Regions from separate parts of the Streptomyces sp. JW3 genome, predicted to be linked through region 3. Evidence: riboswitches for the same ligand, from Rfam matches in the RefSeq annotation. Region 3 holds a riboswitch; each other region holds the start of a gene.
What was found. A riboswitch is a leader RNA that binds a small molecule or an ion and turns the genes downstream of it on or off. The one in region 3 is predicted to bind cobalamin.
Positions count from the first base shown of each region.

Region 1: another riboswitch for cobalamin. It lies ahead of ACTT8P_RS28100 (ABC transporter substrate-binding protein); the one in region 3 lies ahead of ACTT8P_RS13695 (ABC transporter substrate-binding protein).
Region 2: another riboswitch for cobalamin. It lies ahead of ACTT8P_RS23575 (cobalamin biosynthesis protein); the one in region 3 lies ahead of ACTT8P_RS13695 (ABC transporter substrate-binding protein).

Region 1 covers NZ_JBQOUX010000085.1:12,782-17,305, reverse strand. The annotation lists gene ACTT8P_RS28110 (beta-ketoacyl-[acyl-carrier-protein] synthase family protein) at 1-748, shown strand, start outside; gene ACTT8P_RS28105 (acyltransferase domain-containing protein) at 946-1,920, shown strand; cobalamin riboswitch at 1,915-2,121, shown strand; gene ACTT8P_RS28100 (ABC transporter substrate-binding protein) at 2,176-3,219, shown strand; gene ACTT8P_RS28095 (FecCD family ABC transporter permease) at 3,216-4,244, shown strand; gene ACTT8P_RS28090 (ABC transporter ATP-binding protein) at 4,241-4,524, shown strand, end outside.
Region 2 covers NZ_JBQOUX010000061.1:21,883-26,406, forward strand. The annotation lists gene ACTT8P_RS23555 (alpha/beta hydrolase family protein) at 1-46, opposite strand, end outside; gene ACTT8P_RS23560 (class II aldolase/adducin family protein) at 140-814, opposite strand; gene ACTT8P_RS23565 (anion permease) at 1,016-2,314, shown strand; gene ACTT8P_RS23570 (hypothetical protein) at 2,347-2,568, shown strand; cobalamin riboswitch at 2,903-3,042, shown strand; gene ACTT8P_RS23575 (cobalamin biosynthesis protein) at 3,149-4,138, shown strand; gene ACTT8P_RS23580 (cobyric acid synthase) at 4,135-4,524, shown strand, end outside.
Region 3 covers NZ_JBQOUX010000026.1:26,142-30,665, forward strand. The annotation lists gene ACTT8P_RS13690 (ABC transporter substrate-binding protein) at 1-1,231, opposite strand, end outside; cobalamin riboswitch at 1,336-1,527, shown strand; partial or broken gene ACTT8P_RS13695 (ABC transporter substrate-binding protein) at 1,892-2,467, shown strand; gene ACTT8P_RS13700 (PepSY-associated TM helix domain-containing protein) at 2,665-4,134, shown strand; gene ACTT8P_RS13705 (DUF5134 domain-containing protein) at 4,131-4,524, shown strand, end outside.

The DNA.
Region 1 (4,524 bases), on a different contig from region 3:
CGCGGAGGCGCTCGCCCAGGCCCTCGCCCTGATCCGTCAGGACCGCGCCGACGTGGTGATCGCGGGCGGCGCGGAGGCCGGTCTGCATCCGCTGATCTTCGCCGGGTTCGCCCGGCTGCGGGCCCTGTCCCGGCGGTGCGACGACCCCGAGCGGGCGTCCCGTCCCTTCGACGCCGACCGCGACGGCTTCGTGATGGGGGAGGGGGCCGGCATCCTCGTGGTGGAGAGCGCCGGGCACGCGGCGGCCCGCGGTGCCCGGGTGCACTGCCGGCTGACCGGCGCCGGCATCACCAACGACAGCCACCACGTCGCCCAGCCGGCGCCGGGCGGGACGGGCTGCGCGGCCGCCGTGACCGCCGCCCTCGGTGACGCGGGGCTCTTCCCGGAGGAGGTCCGGCACGTCAACGCGCATGCCACCTCGACGCCGGTCGGCGACCTCAGCGAGGCGCAGGCGCTGCACATGGCGTTCGGGAAGGTGCTGGACGACGTGACGGTCAGCGCGACCAAGGCGGCCCTCGGGCACACGCTGGGCGCCGCCGGTGCCATCGAGGCGGTCACCACCGTCCTCGCCCTGCGGGACAGAACCGCGCCGCCCACCCGCAGCTTGGAACGCGTGGACCCGGCGATCGAGCTGAACGTGGTCGGCCGCGACCCCGAACCCCTGCCGGCGGGACCGCTGGCGGCCCTCAGCACCAGCATTGGTTTCGGCGGACACAACGTCGCGCTGGCCTTCACGACCGGTTCATGAGCCAACGCCCCATGAGGCAGCGTCCCATGCAGCAACGTTCCCTGAGTCAACATCCGGTGAGCGGCCCGCCGGTGAGCGGCCGTACCACGAGCGGGTCGCCCGCCGGCGTCCGTTCCGCGAGCGGTCCGCCCACCGCCGCTCTCCCCCTGAGCGCCGCCGGCGGTGCGGTGCCGGCGGATCGGCCCCGCACCGTACTGATGTGTCCCGGCCAGGGCGCCTACCTCCCCGGCGCCCTGCGCCACCTGCGCGAGGTGCCCGCGGTCGCCGAGGTGCTGGCGACCGTGGACGCCCACGCGCCAGGCCGCCGCCCCGGCGCCCTGCCCGTCGGCCGGCTCCTCACCGAGGAGGACGCCCCCGGCCCCGAGGAACTCCTGCGCACGGACCCCCTCGGCTTCGACCTGGCCACGTACGCCGCGGTGGTGGCCGCCGCCACCGTCCTGCTGGACCTGGCCGGCCCCCGGGTCGACGCGGTCCTCGGGCACAGCGTCGGAGACCTGGCGGCCCTCACCGTCGCGGGGGCCGTCACGGTGCGCCAGGGCGTCCAACTGCTGCGCGTCCGGGACCGGCTGCTGCGGACCGCCGGACTGCCGGCGGCCGGCATGGTGGCCACCGACGCCGACGCCGACCGGGCGGCCCGCCTGATCCGTACCTGTGGCACCGCGCAGGTCCGGATCGCCGCCCGCAACGCGCCCGCCCAGGTGGTCCTCGCCGGCCCCGACGCCCAGCTCGCGCACCTGGAGCGGGCGCTGCTGGACGGCGGGCACCGGGTGACCCGGCTGGCCAGCCGCACCGCCTTCCACCATCCGCTGCTGGGGGAGGTGCACCGGTCCTTCCGCGGGCTGCTGCGGGCCCAGCCGATCGCCCGGCCCGCGCTCGCCGTGCACACCACGGCGGGGCGCTGGGCCGCGACCCCCGCCCAACTGCGCACCGCCGCCGCCGCCCACCTCACCGAACCCATGGCCCTGCACCGCGCCCTGCGCGCCCTGCGCGGGGCCGGTTTCACCACCTACATCGACAGCGGCCCCCGGGCTCTGCTGAGCGCCCTGGTCAAGGTCGGACTGCCGGGCTGCGCGACCGCCGCGCCGCTGCGCACCCCGGTCGGCGCGGAGCGGATACGGCAGCGGCTGGCCGCCGTCGCCCCGCCGCACCGCCCCGGCCAGGGTGCTTGGTAGTCTGTCGGGGCCAGTCACGCCACCACCCCGGTGGTCAGGGAATCCGGTGCGAATCCGGAACTGACGCGCAGCGGTGAGGGGGACGGGCGGGGCACTGATGCCACTGGGACGAGCACCGCGCGACGGCGGGGCACCGTCCTGGGAAGGCGCCTCGTCCGGACGAACCCGAGTCCGAAGACCTGCTGGCACCTCCGCGCCCCGCGCGGAGGTCGACCACAGGCCAGGCTCCGCGTCCAGAGCCCCGACACCCGAGGCATGCCCGTGCTCCGTTCCACCCCCCGTTCCGCCGCGCTCCTGTCCACCTGCCTGCTGCTGCTCACCGCGTGCGGCACCGCCGGAACGCAGGGGACGTCCGCAGGCGCCTCCGCCGCCGGATACCCGGTGACCCTCCAGAACTGCGGCCACACCGTCACCCTGAAGTCGGCGCCGAGGCACGCCGTCTCCCTCAACCAGGGCAGCACCGAGATCCTCCTCTCCCTCGGACTCGCCGACCGGCTGGCCGGCACCGCCACCTGGACCGACCCGGTGCCGAAGGACCTGGCGAAGGCGAACGCCGGGGTGCCCCGGCTGGCCGACAACGCCCCCTCCTTCGAGAAGGTCCTGGACGCCGGACCCGACTTCGTCACCGCCTCCTTCGTCTCCACGCTCGGCACCGGCGGGGTCGCCACCCGCGAACAGTTCGAGAAGCTGGGCGTGCCGACGTACGTCTCCCCGGCCGACTGCGGCGCCGGCAAGGACAACGACAGCGGCGGCGACGGCTCCCGCGCCACCCCGCTCACCCTCGGCACGGTGTACGGCGAGATACACGACCTGGCCCGCGCCTTCGGCGTCGACCAGCGCGGCGACGCGCTCGTGAAGCGGCTCAAGGAACGGGTCCGTGCGGCCACGGACGGTCTGGCGGTGTCCGACGTCTCCCTCATGTACTGGTTCGCCAACTCCCAGGCGCCCTACCTCGCCGGGTGCTGCGGTGCCCCCGGCGCCATCACCCGCGCCCTCGGCGCCCGGAACGTCTTCTCCGACACCCACGACGAATGGCCCCAGATCAACTGGGAGACCGTCGCCGACCGCGACCCCGACGTCATCGTCCTCGGCGACCTGACCCGGAAGTCGCAGACCGCGGAGACCGCCGCAGCCAAGATCGAGTTCCTGGAGACCAACCCGGCCACCCGCAACCTCACAGCCGTGCGGAAGAAGCGGTACGTGCTGCTCAGCGGGCAGGCGATGAACCCGTCCATCCGCACCGTGGAGGGCATCGAGAAGGTGGCCGAAGGGCTGCGGGACCTCGGGTTCGCCAAGTGAGCGGCATACCGGCCGGCCTCCGGACCCCCTTGCTCACCGCGGCCGGACTGGCCGCGCTCGTGGTGTCGGTCGCCGTCGCGGTGACCATCGGACCGGCCGACATCTCCACGGCCGACGTCTGGGCCTCGGTCGCCGCCCATCTGGGGCTGGGCGAGGGCGCGCTGGCCCCGCTGCGCGACGGCATCGTGTGGGACCTGCGGATGCCGCGCACCCTGCTGGCCGCGGTGTGCGGCGCGGGCCTCGCGCTGTGCGGGGCGGTCATGCAGTCCCTGCTGCGCAACCCGCTGGCCGACCCGTTCGTCCTCGGCGTCTCCTCCGGCGCCTCGACCGGCGCGGTCGCGGTGATCGTGCTCGGCGTGGGCGGGGGAGCGGTGTCGCTGTCCGCCGGGGCGTTCGTCGGCGCCCTGGTCTCCTTCGCGCTGGTGCTGCTGCTCAGCCACAGCCTCGGCGGCAGCGTCGACCGGGTCGTGCTGTCCGGGGTGGCCGCCATGCAGCTGTTCTCCGCGCTGACCTCGTTCACGGTACTGACGTCGGCGGACGCCGAGACCACCCGGGGCGTGATGTTCTGGCTGCTGGGCTCGCTCACCGGGGCCGGCTGGACCGACGTACTGCTGTGCGCCGGGGTGCTGGCCGCCGTACTGGTGGTCTGTCTGGTCCACTCGGCCACCCTGGACGCGTTCACCTTCGGCGAGGAGGCCGCCGCGAGCCTCGGCGTGCGGGTGGCCCGGACCCGGCTCGTACTGCTGTGCGCCACCGCCCTGCTCACCGCCGCCCTGGTCAGCTGCGCCGGGGCGATCGGCTTCGTCGGGCTGGTGCTGCCGCACGCCACCCGCGCGCTCACCGGCGCCGGCCACGCCCGGCTGCTGCCGGTCACCGTGCTGACCGGCGCGGTCTTCCTGGTCTGGGTGGACACCCTGGCCCGTACCGTCCTCGACCCGCAGGAGATCCCGGTGGGAGTGGTGACCTCCCTCATCGGCGTACCCGCGTTCGTGGCCGTCCTCTACCGGGGGAGGCGGCGGTCGTGAACGACTCGGAGGCGGCCGGCCTGAAAACCGCCCCCGCCGCCGGCGGGCTGCGCGCCGACCGCGTGGGCCGGCGGGCCGGCGGGCGGCTCGTGGTGGACGGTGTCAGCCTCGCCCCGCGCCCGGGCGAGACGGTCGGTCTGCTCGGCCCCAACGGGTCGGGCAAGTCCACCCTGCTCAGACTGCTGGCGGGGGTGCTGCGCCCCGCCGCCGGCGTGGTCACTCTCGACGGCCGGCCGCTGGCCGAAGTCGGCCGCCGGAGCGCGGCCCGCCGCCTCGCCAC
Region 2 (4,524 bases), on a different contig from region 3:
CCAGGGCCGCGGTGACGGCGGCGGTCGTTGCGGTGACGGTGCGCACAGCTCCCAGTTTCCCGGCGTGCTCCGTCGTAAGCCACCGGAAGGACGACTCGGGGTGACGGACGGGTGGCGGGTGCGGGCGCCGGGCTCGTCCTCAGCCCTGCTGCCCGTAGCCGCGCAGCCGCTCCGCCACCTGGGCGAGCTGGTCCTCCGTCAGCAGGGACGGGGTCCGGCCGGGGACCGAGGAGGCGGTCAGCCACAGCCGGCACATCCACTCCAGCTGGGCGGTGCGGTCGTAGGCCTGGTCGAGGCCGGCGCCGTAGGTGAGGGTGCCGTGGTTCTGGAGGAGGCAGCCGGAGCGGCCGTCGAGGGCGCGGAGCATGTGCGCGGCCAGTTCGTCGGTGCCGTACGTCGCGTACGGGGCGACCCGGACCGGGCCGCCGAGGGCCGCGGCCATGTAGTGCGCCAGTGGCAGTTCCGCGACGAGGGTGGAGACGGCCGTGGCGTGCACGGCGTGGGTGTGCACGACGGCGCCCGCGTCGGTGTGCCGGTACACCGCGAGATGCATGGGCAGTTCGCTGGTCGGCACCAGGGTGCCGAGCACCTGCCGTCCGCCGGCCAGGGCGACGCCGGTGACGTCGTCCGCCGTGAGCCGGTCGTACGGCACGCCCGAGGGCGTGACCAGGACGGTGTCGCCGACCCGGACCGAGACGTTGCCGGAGGTGCCGACCACCAGTCCGTCGGCGACCGTGCGGCGGGCGGTGGCCACCAGCGCCGCCCAGGCGCGCGCCTCTTCGGGGCGTACGTCCCTCCCCCGCGGCTCGGACACGATGCCGCCCTCCTTTCGCCCGGTGGTTCCCGCCCCGGCGATCCTGCCAGGCGGGGGCGGACCGGGGAAGCTGGGACCGAAGGATCGAGGGGAGCGGTGGCTTCGATTCCGGACACCGTGAAGCCCCCCTCAGTTCATCTTCCGTTCACCCTGGTTGCCTACGTTCGTCCAGCCAATGACCTCGAACGATTGCCTGGGTAAATGGAAAGCTTCTCGCTGATCCTCGCGATTGTGGTGGTGACCGCACTCGCGTTTGATTTCACGAACGGTTTCCACGACACCGCGAACGCGATGGCAACGACCATTTCGACCGGTGCGCTCAAGCCCAAGGTCGCGGTGGCCATGTCCGCCGTGCTGAACCTCGTGGGCGCCTTCCTCTCCGTGGAGGTCGCCAACACGATCTCCAAGGGTCTCGTCGACGAGAGCGGCATCCGTCCCGAGGTCATCTTCGCCGCCCTGGTCGGCGCGATCCTCTGGAACCTGCTGACCTGGCTGGTCGGGCTGCCGTCCAGTTCCTCGCACGCCCTCATGGGCGGTCTGATCGGCGCCGCGATCGCCTCGGCGGGCGTCGGCGCGGTGCACGGCGACGTGCTCGTCACCAAGGTGCTGCTCCCGGCGGTCGCCGCCCCGGTGGTGGCGGGCGTCGCCGCCCTGGTCGCCACCCGGCTGTCGTACCGGCTGGGCCGCGGGGCCGACGGCAAGGCGGCCGAGAAGGGCTACCGGGCCGGGCAGATCGCCTCGGCCGGGCTGGTCTCGCTGGCGCACGGCACCAACGACGCCCAGAAGACGATGGGCATCATCACCCTCGCCCTGGTGGCCGGCGGCGCTCTCGCCCCGGACTCCGACCCGCCGGTCTGGGTCATCCTGTGCGCGGGCCTGGCCATCGCGATGGGCACCTACCTCGGCGGCTGGCGGATCATCCGCACCATGGGCAAGGGCCTGACCGACCTCCAGCCGCAGCAGGGCTTCGCCGCCCAGACCAGCGCCGCGACGGTCATCCTGGCCTCCTCCCACCTCGGCTTCTCCCTCTCCACCACGCACTCGGTCTCCGGTTCGGTGATGGGCGCGGGCCTCGGCCGCAAGGGCGGTGTGGTGCGCTGGTCCACGGCGACCCGGATGGTCGTCGCCTGGGTGCTGACGCTGCCGGCCGCGGCCCTGGTCGCCGCGCTCGCCGAGTGGGTCTGCTCGCTGGGCGACTGGGGCACGGCGCTGGTCGCGGTGCTGCTGGTCGCCGCGAGCTTCGCGATCTGGCGGATCTCCCGGCGCGAGGTCGTCGACCACACCAACGTCGCCGTCCCCGACGGCGCGGAACCGGCCGGCGTGCTGACCGCGGCGGTGGCCGCCGTGGCCCCGCCGCCGGTGGGCACTCCGGCCGACGGTCGCGACGGTCTCGACGCCCCCGGTGGTCTTCCCCCGGTCGAGGGCCTCGCGGCGGCCATCCCGGCCCAGCCCACCGACGTCCCCGACGCCCCGGCCCGTTCGGCCGCCACCCCCGTCTGAGTCCCGGCCGGGCCGGAAGGAAGAGAAGCAGCATGCACATCGACTGGGCAGCCCTCGGCTCCGTCTTCGGCGTCGGCCTCGTGGCCACCGTCGCCCTGGTGGCCCTGTTCACCCTCGGCATCGCCGGTCTCTCCCGCCAGGAGCGGGCCGCCGCGCAGGGCGGCTCGGCGGGCCTCGCGGTCACCGGCGCGTACGTCTGCTTCGCGGCGTGCGCGGCGGCGGTGGCGTACGGGATCTATCTGATCGTGGCCTGAGGGCAAGAGCAGCCCTCGGCCGGACCGCGACACTCGACGGAACCGCACAGCGCCCGGCGCACCCCGCGTGCGCCGGGCGCTGACGCGTTCCGGGGCGTGCGACCGCCCTGCCGGGGCCCTGTCGCTTCCCCCGCCACGGGGCCGACCGGCGGTGACGGCCCGGCTCCGGATGTGTCGTCGGCCACCCCGACCCCCTCAGCGGCGGATCCGGCTCCCGTCGTCATGTCCGAGTCCAGGCAGGGGAATCCGGACCCGCACCGGGCTGTTTCGGCCCGCACCGGCCGCCGTGCGGCCGCCCGCGCTCCTCCGTCGCAGGTCAACGGCAAGTTGACGGGTGTTCTCGGCACGTGGTGGACTTCCGGGGCCATGTACGGCGGCAGGAGAGGAAGCCCGGTGCGAATCCGGCGCGGTCCCGCCACTGTGACCGGGGAGTGCTCCCCGGGAGTCAGGAACTCTCACCGCCGGTCTCGTCGAACCAGGGCGTGGACACCCTGAGTGAGGACATAACGCGATGCTCGGCTGCCGTTCAGACCACAGGCCCGGTTCCTCCGTCTCCGATCGTGTGACCGGCTGACGCCCCGTGCGTGCCGGACGCGTCTTCGCGTACGGCGCCACCGCCGGCCTCCTCGGTGACCTGCTCCTCGGCGATCCCCGCCGCGGGCATCCGGTCGCCGTGTTCGGCCGCGCGGCCGGTGCCGTCGAACAACTGCTGTGGCGGGACCACCGGGGCGTGGGCGCCCTGCACACCGCCGTGTGCGCCGGTGGCGCGGTCGCCCTGGGCGCCGTGGCCGCCCGCGCCGTACGCCCCTCCCCCACCGCCGCCCTCACGCTGACCGCCGCCGCGACCTGGGCCGTGGTCGGCGGCACCTCGCTGGCCCGGGAGGCGTCCGCGATCGGACACGCGCTGGCCGCCGGGGACGTCGAGGGCGCCCGGGAGCGGCTGCCGCACCTGTGCGGGCGGGACCCGCAGGCACTGGACGCCGACGGGATCGCCCGGGCGGTGGTGGAGTCCGTCGCCGAGAACACCTCCGACGCGGTGGTGGGCGCGCTGGTGTGGGGGGCCGTGGCCGGGGTGCCGGGACTGCTCGGCTTCCGGGCCGTCAACACCCTCGACGCCATGGTCGGCCACAAGTCGCCGCGCCACCGGCGCTACGGCTGGGCCTCGGCCCGGCTGGACGACGTGGCCGGCTGGCCGGGCGCCCGGCTGACCGCCGTACTGGCCGCCGTGGCCGGCGGCGATCCCCGGGGTGCCGTACGGGCCTGGCGGGCCGACGCCGGCCGGCATCCGAGCCCCAACGCCGGGCCGGTGGAGGCGTCGTTCGCGGGCGCCCTCGGGGTGCGGCTGGGCGGGACGCTGGCGTACGGCGGCCGGGTCGAGCACCGGCCCGTCCTCAACGGGGCGCACGGCCGGGCTGTGCGCGCCGCTGACATCGACCGGGCGGTACGGCTGTCCCGGCGCGTGAGCTGGCTCGCGCTCGGCGTGTGCGCGGGGGCACGGATCGCGGGCGCACGGATCGCAGGGACACGAATCGCAGCGGCACGGCTGCTGTTGAAAGGACGTGCCGCGTGAACGGCGGTCTGCTCGTCGCCGGTACCACCTCCGACGCCGGCAAGAGCGTCGTGACCGCCGGGATCTGCCGGTGGCTGGTGCGGCAGGGCGTGAAGGTGGCGCCGTTCAAGGCGCAGAACATGTCGCTCAACTCGTTCGTGACCCGGGAGGGCGCGGAGATCGGGCGGGCGCAGGCCATGCAGGCGCAGGCGTGCCGGGTGGAGCCGACCGCGCTGATGAACCCCGTGCTGCTCAAGCCCGGCGGCGAGCAGAGCAGCCAGGTCGTGCTGCTCGGCAAGCCGGTCGGCGAGCTGAGCGCCCGCGGCTACCACGGCGGACGGCAGCGGCAGTTGCTCGGCACCGTGCTGGAGTGCCTGGCCGAACTGCGGGGCACGTATGACGCGGTG
Region 3 (4,524 bases):
ACCGGTGGTTGGTGACGGTGCCCTTGGCCAGCGCGTCCGTGAAGTACGACTCCGGCGGCCCGTTGACGACCTCCACCTTCAACCCGGCCTCCCCGGCCTGCTCGGTGAACAGGTGGGCGGCCTGCGCGAAGCCGTCGGCGGCGGTGGAGGTGTAGAAGGTGACCTTCTTGTTGTACAGACCGGTGCGCTTGAGAAGCCGGCGGGCCTGCGCCACGTCCCGCTCGCGCTGCTCCAGGCCGTCGGGGTAGTAGGTGTAACCCTTGCCGTACAGGTCGTTGCCGAGCTCGGCACGGCCCGAGCAGACCACCTCCACCAGCCGCTTGCGGTCCACGAGCAGCTTGACCGCCATCGCCGCGTCCGGGTCGTCGAACGGCGCCCGGTCCGTCTTCAGCGCGAACCCCTGCACACCGCTGCGCTCGGTCGCCACCACCCGCACCCGGCTGTCATGGGCGACCGTACGGGCGAAGGTGGGTGTCATCTCGTGCGCGAAGTGCACCTCACCGCTGCGGACGGCGGCGGCGCGGGCCTCGGACTCGGCGGACAGGATACGTATCACGTCCAGGTGCGGGGCGCCGTTCCAGTGGTCGTCGAAGCGGCGGCCGGTGAAGGTGCGCCCGGCCGTGAAGGCGACGAACCGGAACGGGCCGGTACCGACGGGCTTCGCCGGATCGTCCCAGCCGTCCCGGACGATCGGCGTGCCGGTCATCGCCAGCTGGCTGGGCAGCTCCGCGTCGGGCCGGTCGAGAGTGATCACCACGCCTCGCTTGCCGACCTTGCGGCAGTTGGCCAGATCGATGTGGGACAGGGAGTTCTTCGCCAAGTGGTCCGCGGCGTCCGGGTCGAGGATGCGGGACAGGCTGTACAGCACGTCGTCCGCACCGAGCACGTGCCCGTCGTGGAATCGGGCCTCGCGCAGCTCGAACCGCCACACTCGGGCCGCGTCGTCACTGGACCAGGAACGCGCCAGGCGCGGGACCGGCCGCAGGGCCGAGTCCAGCTCCACCAGCTTGTCGAAGACGGCCTTGTGCCGGGCGATGTCCACGAACTGCCGCTGCGCGTGCGGGTCCATGGTCTCCTTCACCCCGGCGCCGGGGAAGGCGGCGCTCAACGTGCCGCCCTTCTTCGGCGTGGAGGAAGCGGAACCGGCGGACGAGCAGCCGGGAAGCAGCAGCCCGGCGCCGGTCGCGGCCGCCGCGGCGAGCACACTCCGGCGAGTGGGGGTGACCGGCATGTGGGCGTACCTTCCTGCCTGTTGGGTTCCGGAATCACGGCACACGCATCCAATCCGTAATTGCAAGCTATGTGCAAGAGGGGTCGTTGTGGAACTGATCACTCAACTCCGCGTTGTCGTCGGGCATGATGCGCGGCGTACCCACGAGCGACGGGAACCAGGAAGCCGGTGCGAATCCGGCGCGGTCCCGCCACTGTGACCGGGGAGCGAACCCCACACGCCGCGGCCGCCCGGCCGGAAGGCGCGGCGAGCGGTGATCCGGCAGCCAGGAGACTGGCCCGTCGCCCTCACCGACCGTCCGGGGCGTGGACTCCCCAGGAGGAGGCGCGTGATGCGTGTCGGGAACCGGCGTACGGCCGGCGCGTCCGTCTGCCCTGGACCACCTTCGGCGACCAGGGGAAGGCCCCGCAGACATGACGTCCTCCTTCGCACGCCGCCGCCTGGTCACCGGGCCAGGTGCCCTCGTCGCCGGCGCCGCCCTCGCCAGCTGCTCCTCCGGTGGCGGTGACGGCGGCGGCTCGTCGGGCGGCCGCCGGTTGCGGGCCGCGTTCAGTGCCGGCGGCTCGCAGGAGACCCTCGACCCGCACATCTCCTCGCTCTTCGTCGACCAGGCCCGCGCCAAAGCCCTGTTCGAACAGCGTCCTGACGTACAAGGACGACATGTCCGTGCAGGCCCGGCTCGCAGAGCGCTGGGAGAGCGACCGGTCCGGCAGCCGCTGGACGATACGGCTGCGCTCCGCCGCCCGCTTCCACGACGGCGGCCAGGTCACCGCCGCCGACGTGCTGTGGAACTACCGGCGCATAGCCGACCCCGCCACCGGTGCCTCCGCCCAGCAGCTGTTCACCCGGGTCGACTTCGGCGCGAGCACCGCCAAGGCCGCGAGCTGACCCTCGTACCGAAGGAGCCCGACTTCGAGTTCCCCGCCGCTCCTGGCGCCTCCGGCACCGAGATCGTCCCCGAGGATACGAAGGACTTCACGAAGCCCGTCGGCTCCGGGCCCTTCCGGGTACCGCTCCTTCACGCCGGGCGGCAACGCCCTGTTCACCGCGTGGGGCGACCACTGGGGCGGCGGCCCGCGCGTCGAGAAACTGAAGTTCGTGCCCGTCAACGACGAACGGGCCCGGCTCAACGCCCTGCTGTCCGGGCAGGTGCACTACGCCCATGATCTGACGGCGTCCTCCGCGAGCCGCGTCGCCGACCGGGACGGGTTCGCCGTGCTGCGCAGCAACCCATGACAGGGCCCTCATCGCGCCGGTGGCCCAGCGTCGGCTGCGAGTCGCCGACGGACGGGCCGAGGAGCGCGCCACGCCCACGCCTGACGAGTTGACGTGACGCCAGTCACAACATCGTGGGGAACTCCCGCCGTCACGCGCCCGACTACTGCACCGGACGACCGAAGACGGCGGTAGCCGTTCCGGCAGAGAGGACCGTCATGACGGAGAGCCGTGCGGCGCGGGAGACGACCAGTGCCACCACCACGGAGCCGCCGCCGGGCGCGCCGGACCCGGAACCGGCACCCGCGTCGTCCGGGAAACAGGTCACGGCCGCACCGGCCATGTCCTGGAACGCCCTGCGCCCACTGCTGCTGCGACTGCACTTCTACGCGGGTGTCCTCATCGGCCCGTTCCTGCTCGTCGCGGCGGTCACCGGGCTGCTGTACACGGCGACACCCCAGATAGAGGCGATCGTCTACCGGCACGAACTGCACGTGACCCCCGAGGGCGAGCCCGACGCGCTGTCGGCGCAGGTGGCCGCCGCGCGCGAGGCGGTACCCGAGGGGACGCTGGTGTCGGTGACCCCGGCGCCCGGCCGGGACGACAGCACCAGGGTCGTCTTCGAGAAACCCGGGCTGCCGGACAACTGCACGCAGACCGCGTTCGTGAACCCGTACACCAGTGAAGTACTGGGTCAGGAACGCACCTTCGCCGGCTGGTGGATGCCGGTGCGGGCCTGGGTGGACGGCCTGCACCGGCACCTCAACGTCGGCGAACCCGGGCGGGTCTACAGCGAGATCGCCGCGAGCTGGCTGTGGGTGGAGATACTCGGCGGCCTCGCCCTGTGGCTGACGACCCCCCGCGCCCACAACCGCGTCCGGCGGGTGTTCGTCCCGCAGCGCGGGCCGAAGGGACGCAAGCGCACCATGTCCTGGCACGCCGTGGTCGGTGTGTGGGCCTCGGTCGGTCTGCTCGGGCTGTCCGTCACCGGCATGACCTGGTCCACGTACGCGGGAGCGAGCATCGGGGAGATCCAGTCGGCGTTGGCAGGACCCAGCCCGGCCCTCGCCACGGACCTGCCCACCGCCGGGAAGAACTCCGGCACCGGGTCGGGGCCGGCGGCCGACGTCGGCATCGACGCGGTCGTGGCCTCCGCGCACGAGGCCGGACTGCGCGGAGTGATGAATGTGTCGCCGCCGACGAAGGACCAGGTCACGTACGTGGTCAAGGAGAACACCCGCAGTTGGCCCGAGCGCCATGACACCGTGGCTGTCGACCCCGCCACCGGCGAGGTCACGGACCGCACGTACTGGGCCGACTACCCGTTCCTCGCCAAGTTGACCAGCTGGGGCATCGATGCCCACATGGGCCTGCTGTTCGGCCTGGCCAACCAGATCGTCCTCGCCCTGCTCGCCATCGCCCTCATCGGCATGCTCCTGTGGGGCTACCGCATGTGGTGGCTGCGCAGGCCCACCCGCACCGAGGGGCTCGCACTCGGGAGGGCGCCCGCACGCGGGGCCTGGCGGCGGCTGCCGGGCCGGTTCCTCGCACCCGCCGTCCTGGTCACCGCCGTGATCGGCTACTACCTACCGCTGTTCGGCCTGCCCCTGCTGGGCTTCCTCGCCGTCGACCTGGTCGCCGGCTCCCTGCGCCGGCGCCGTGCCGCCCGGACGGGGGCGTCCGCATGATCAACGCGACCGGTCTGAGGTGGATCCTCACAGCCCTGTTCGTCCTGCCCACCCTTTACGCGCTGTGGCTCGCGGCGACATCGGGCCGCTCGGTACCCAGCCGGGTGGGTCACCTCCTGCACGCCGTCATGGGCGCCGCGATGGCGGCGATGACCTGGCCCTGGGGCATGGGCCTTCCCGTCACTCCACAGGCCGTCCTCTTCTCGGCGGGAGCGGTGTGGTTCGCGGCCACCGCCGCGTTCCGCTCCCCGGCGACGGACCAACTGCGGGCACGTCTGCTCGCCTCGGTCCCGCACGTCGTCATGATGCTCGCCATGGCGTGGATGGCGGCCGTGATGGACGGCTCCGCGACGGCGTCCGGCGGCTCCGGGGCCGGGCACCACGACATGG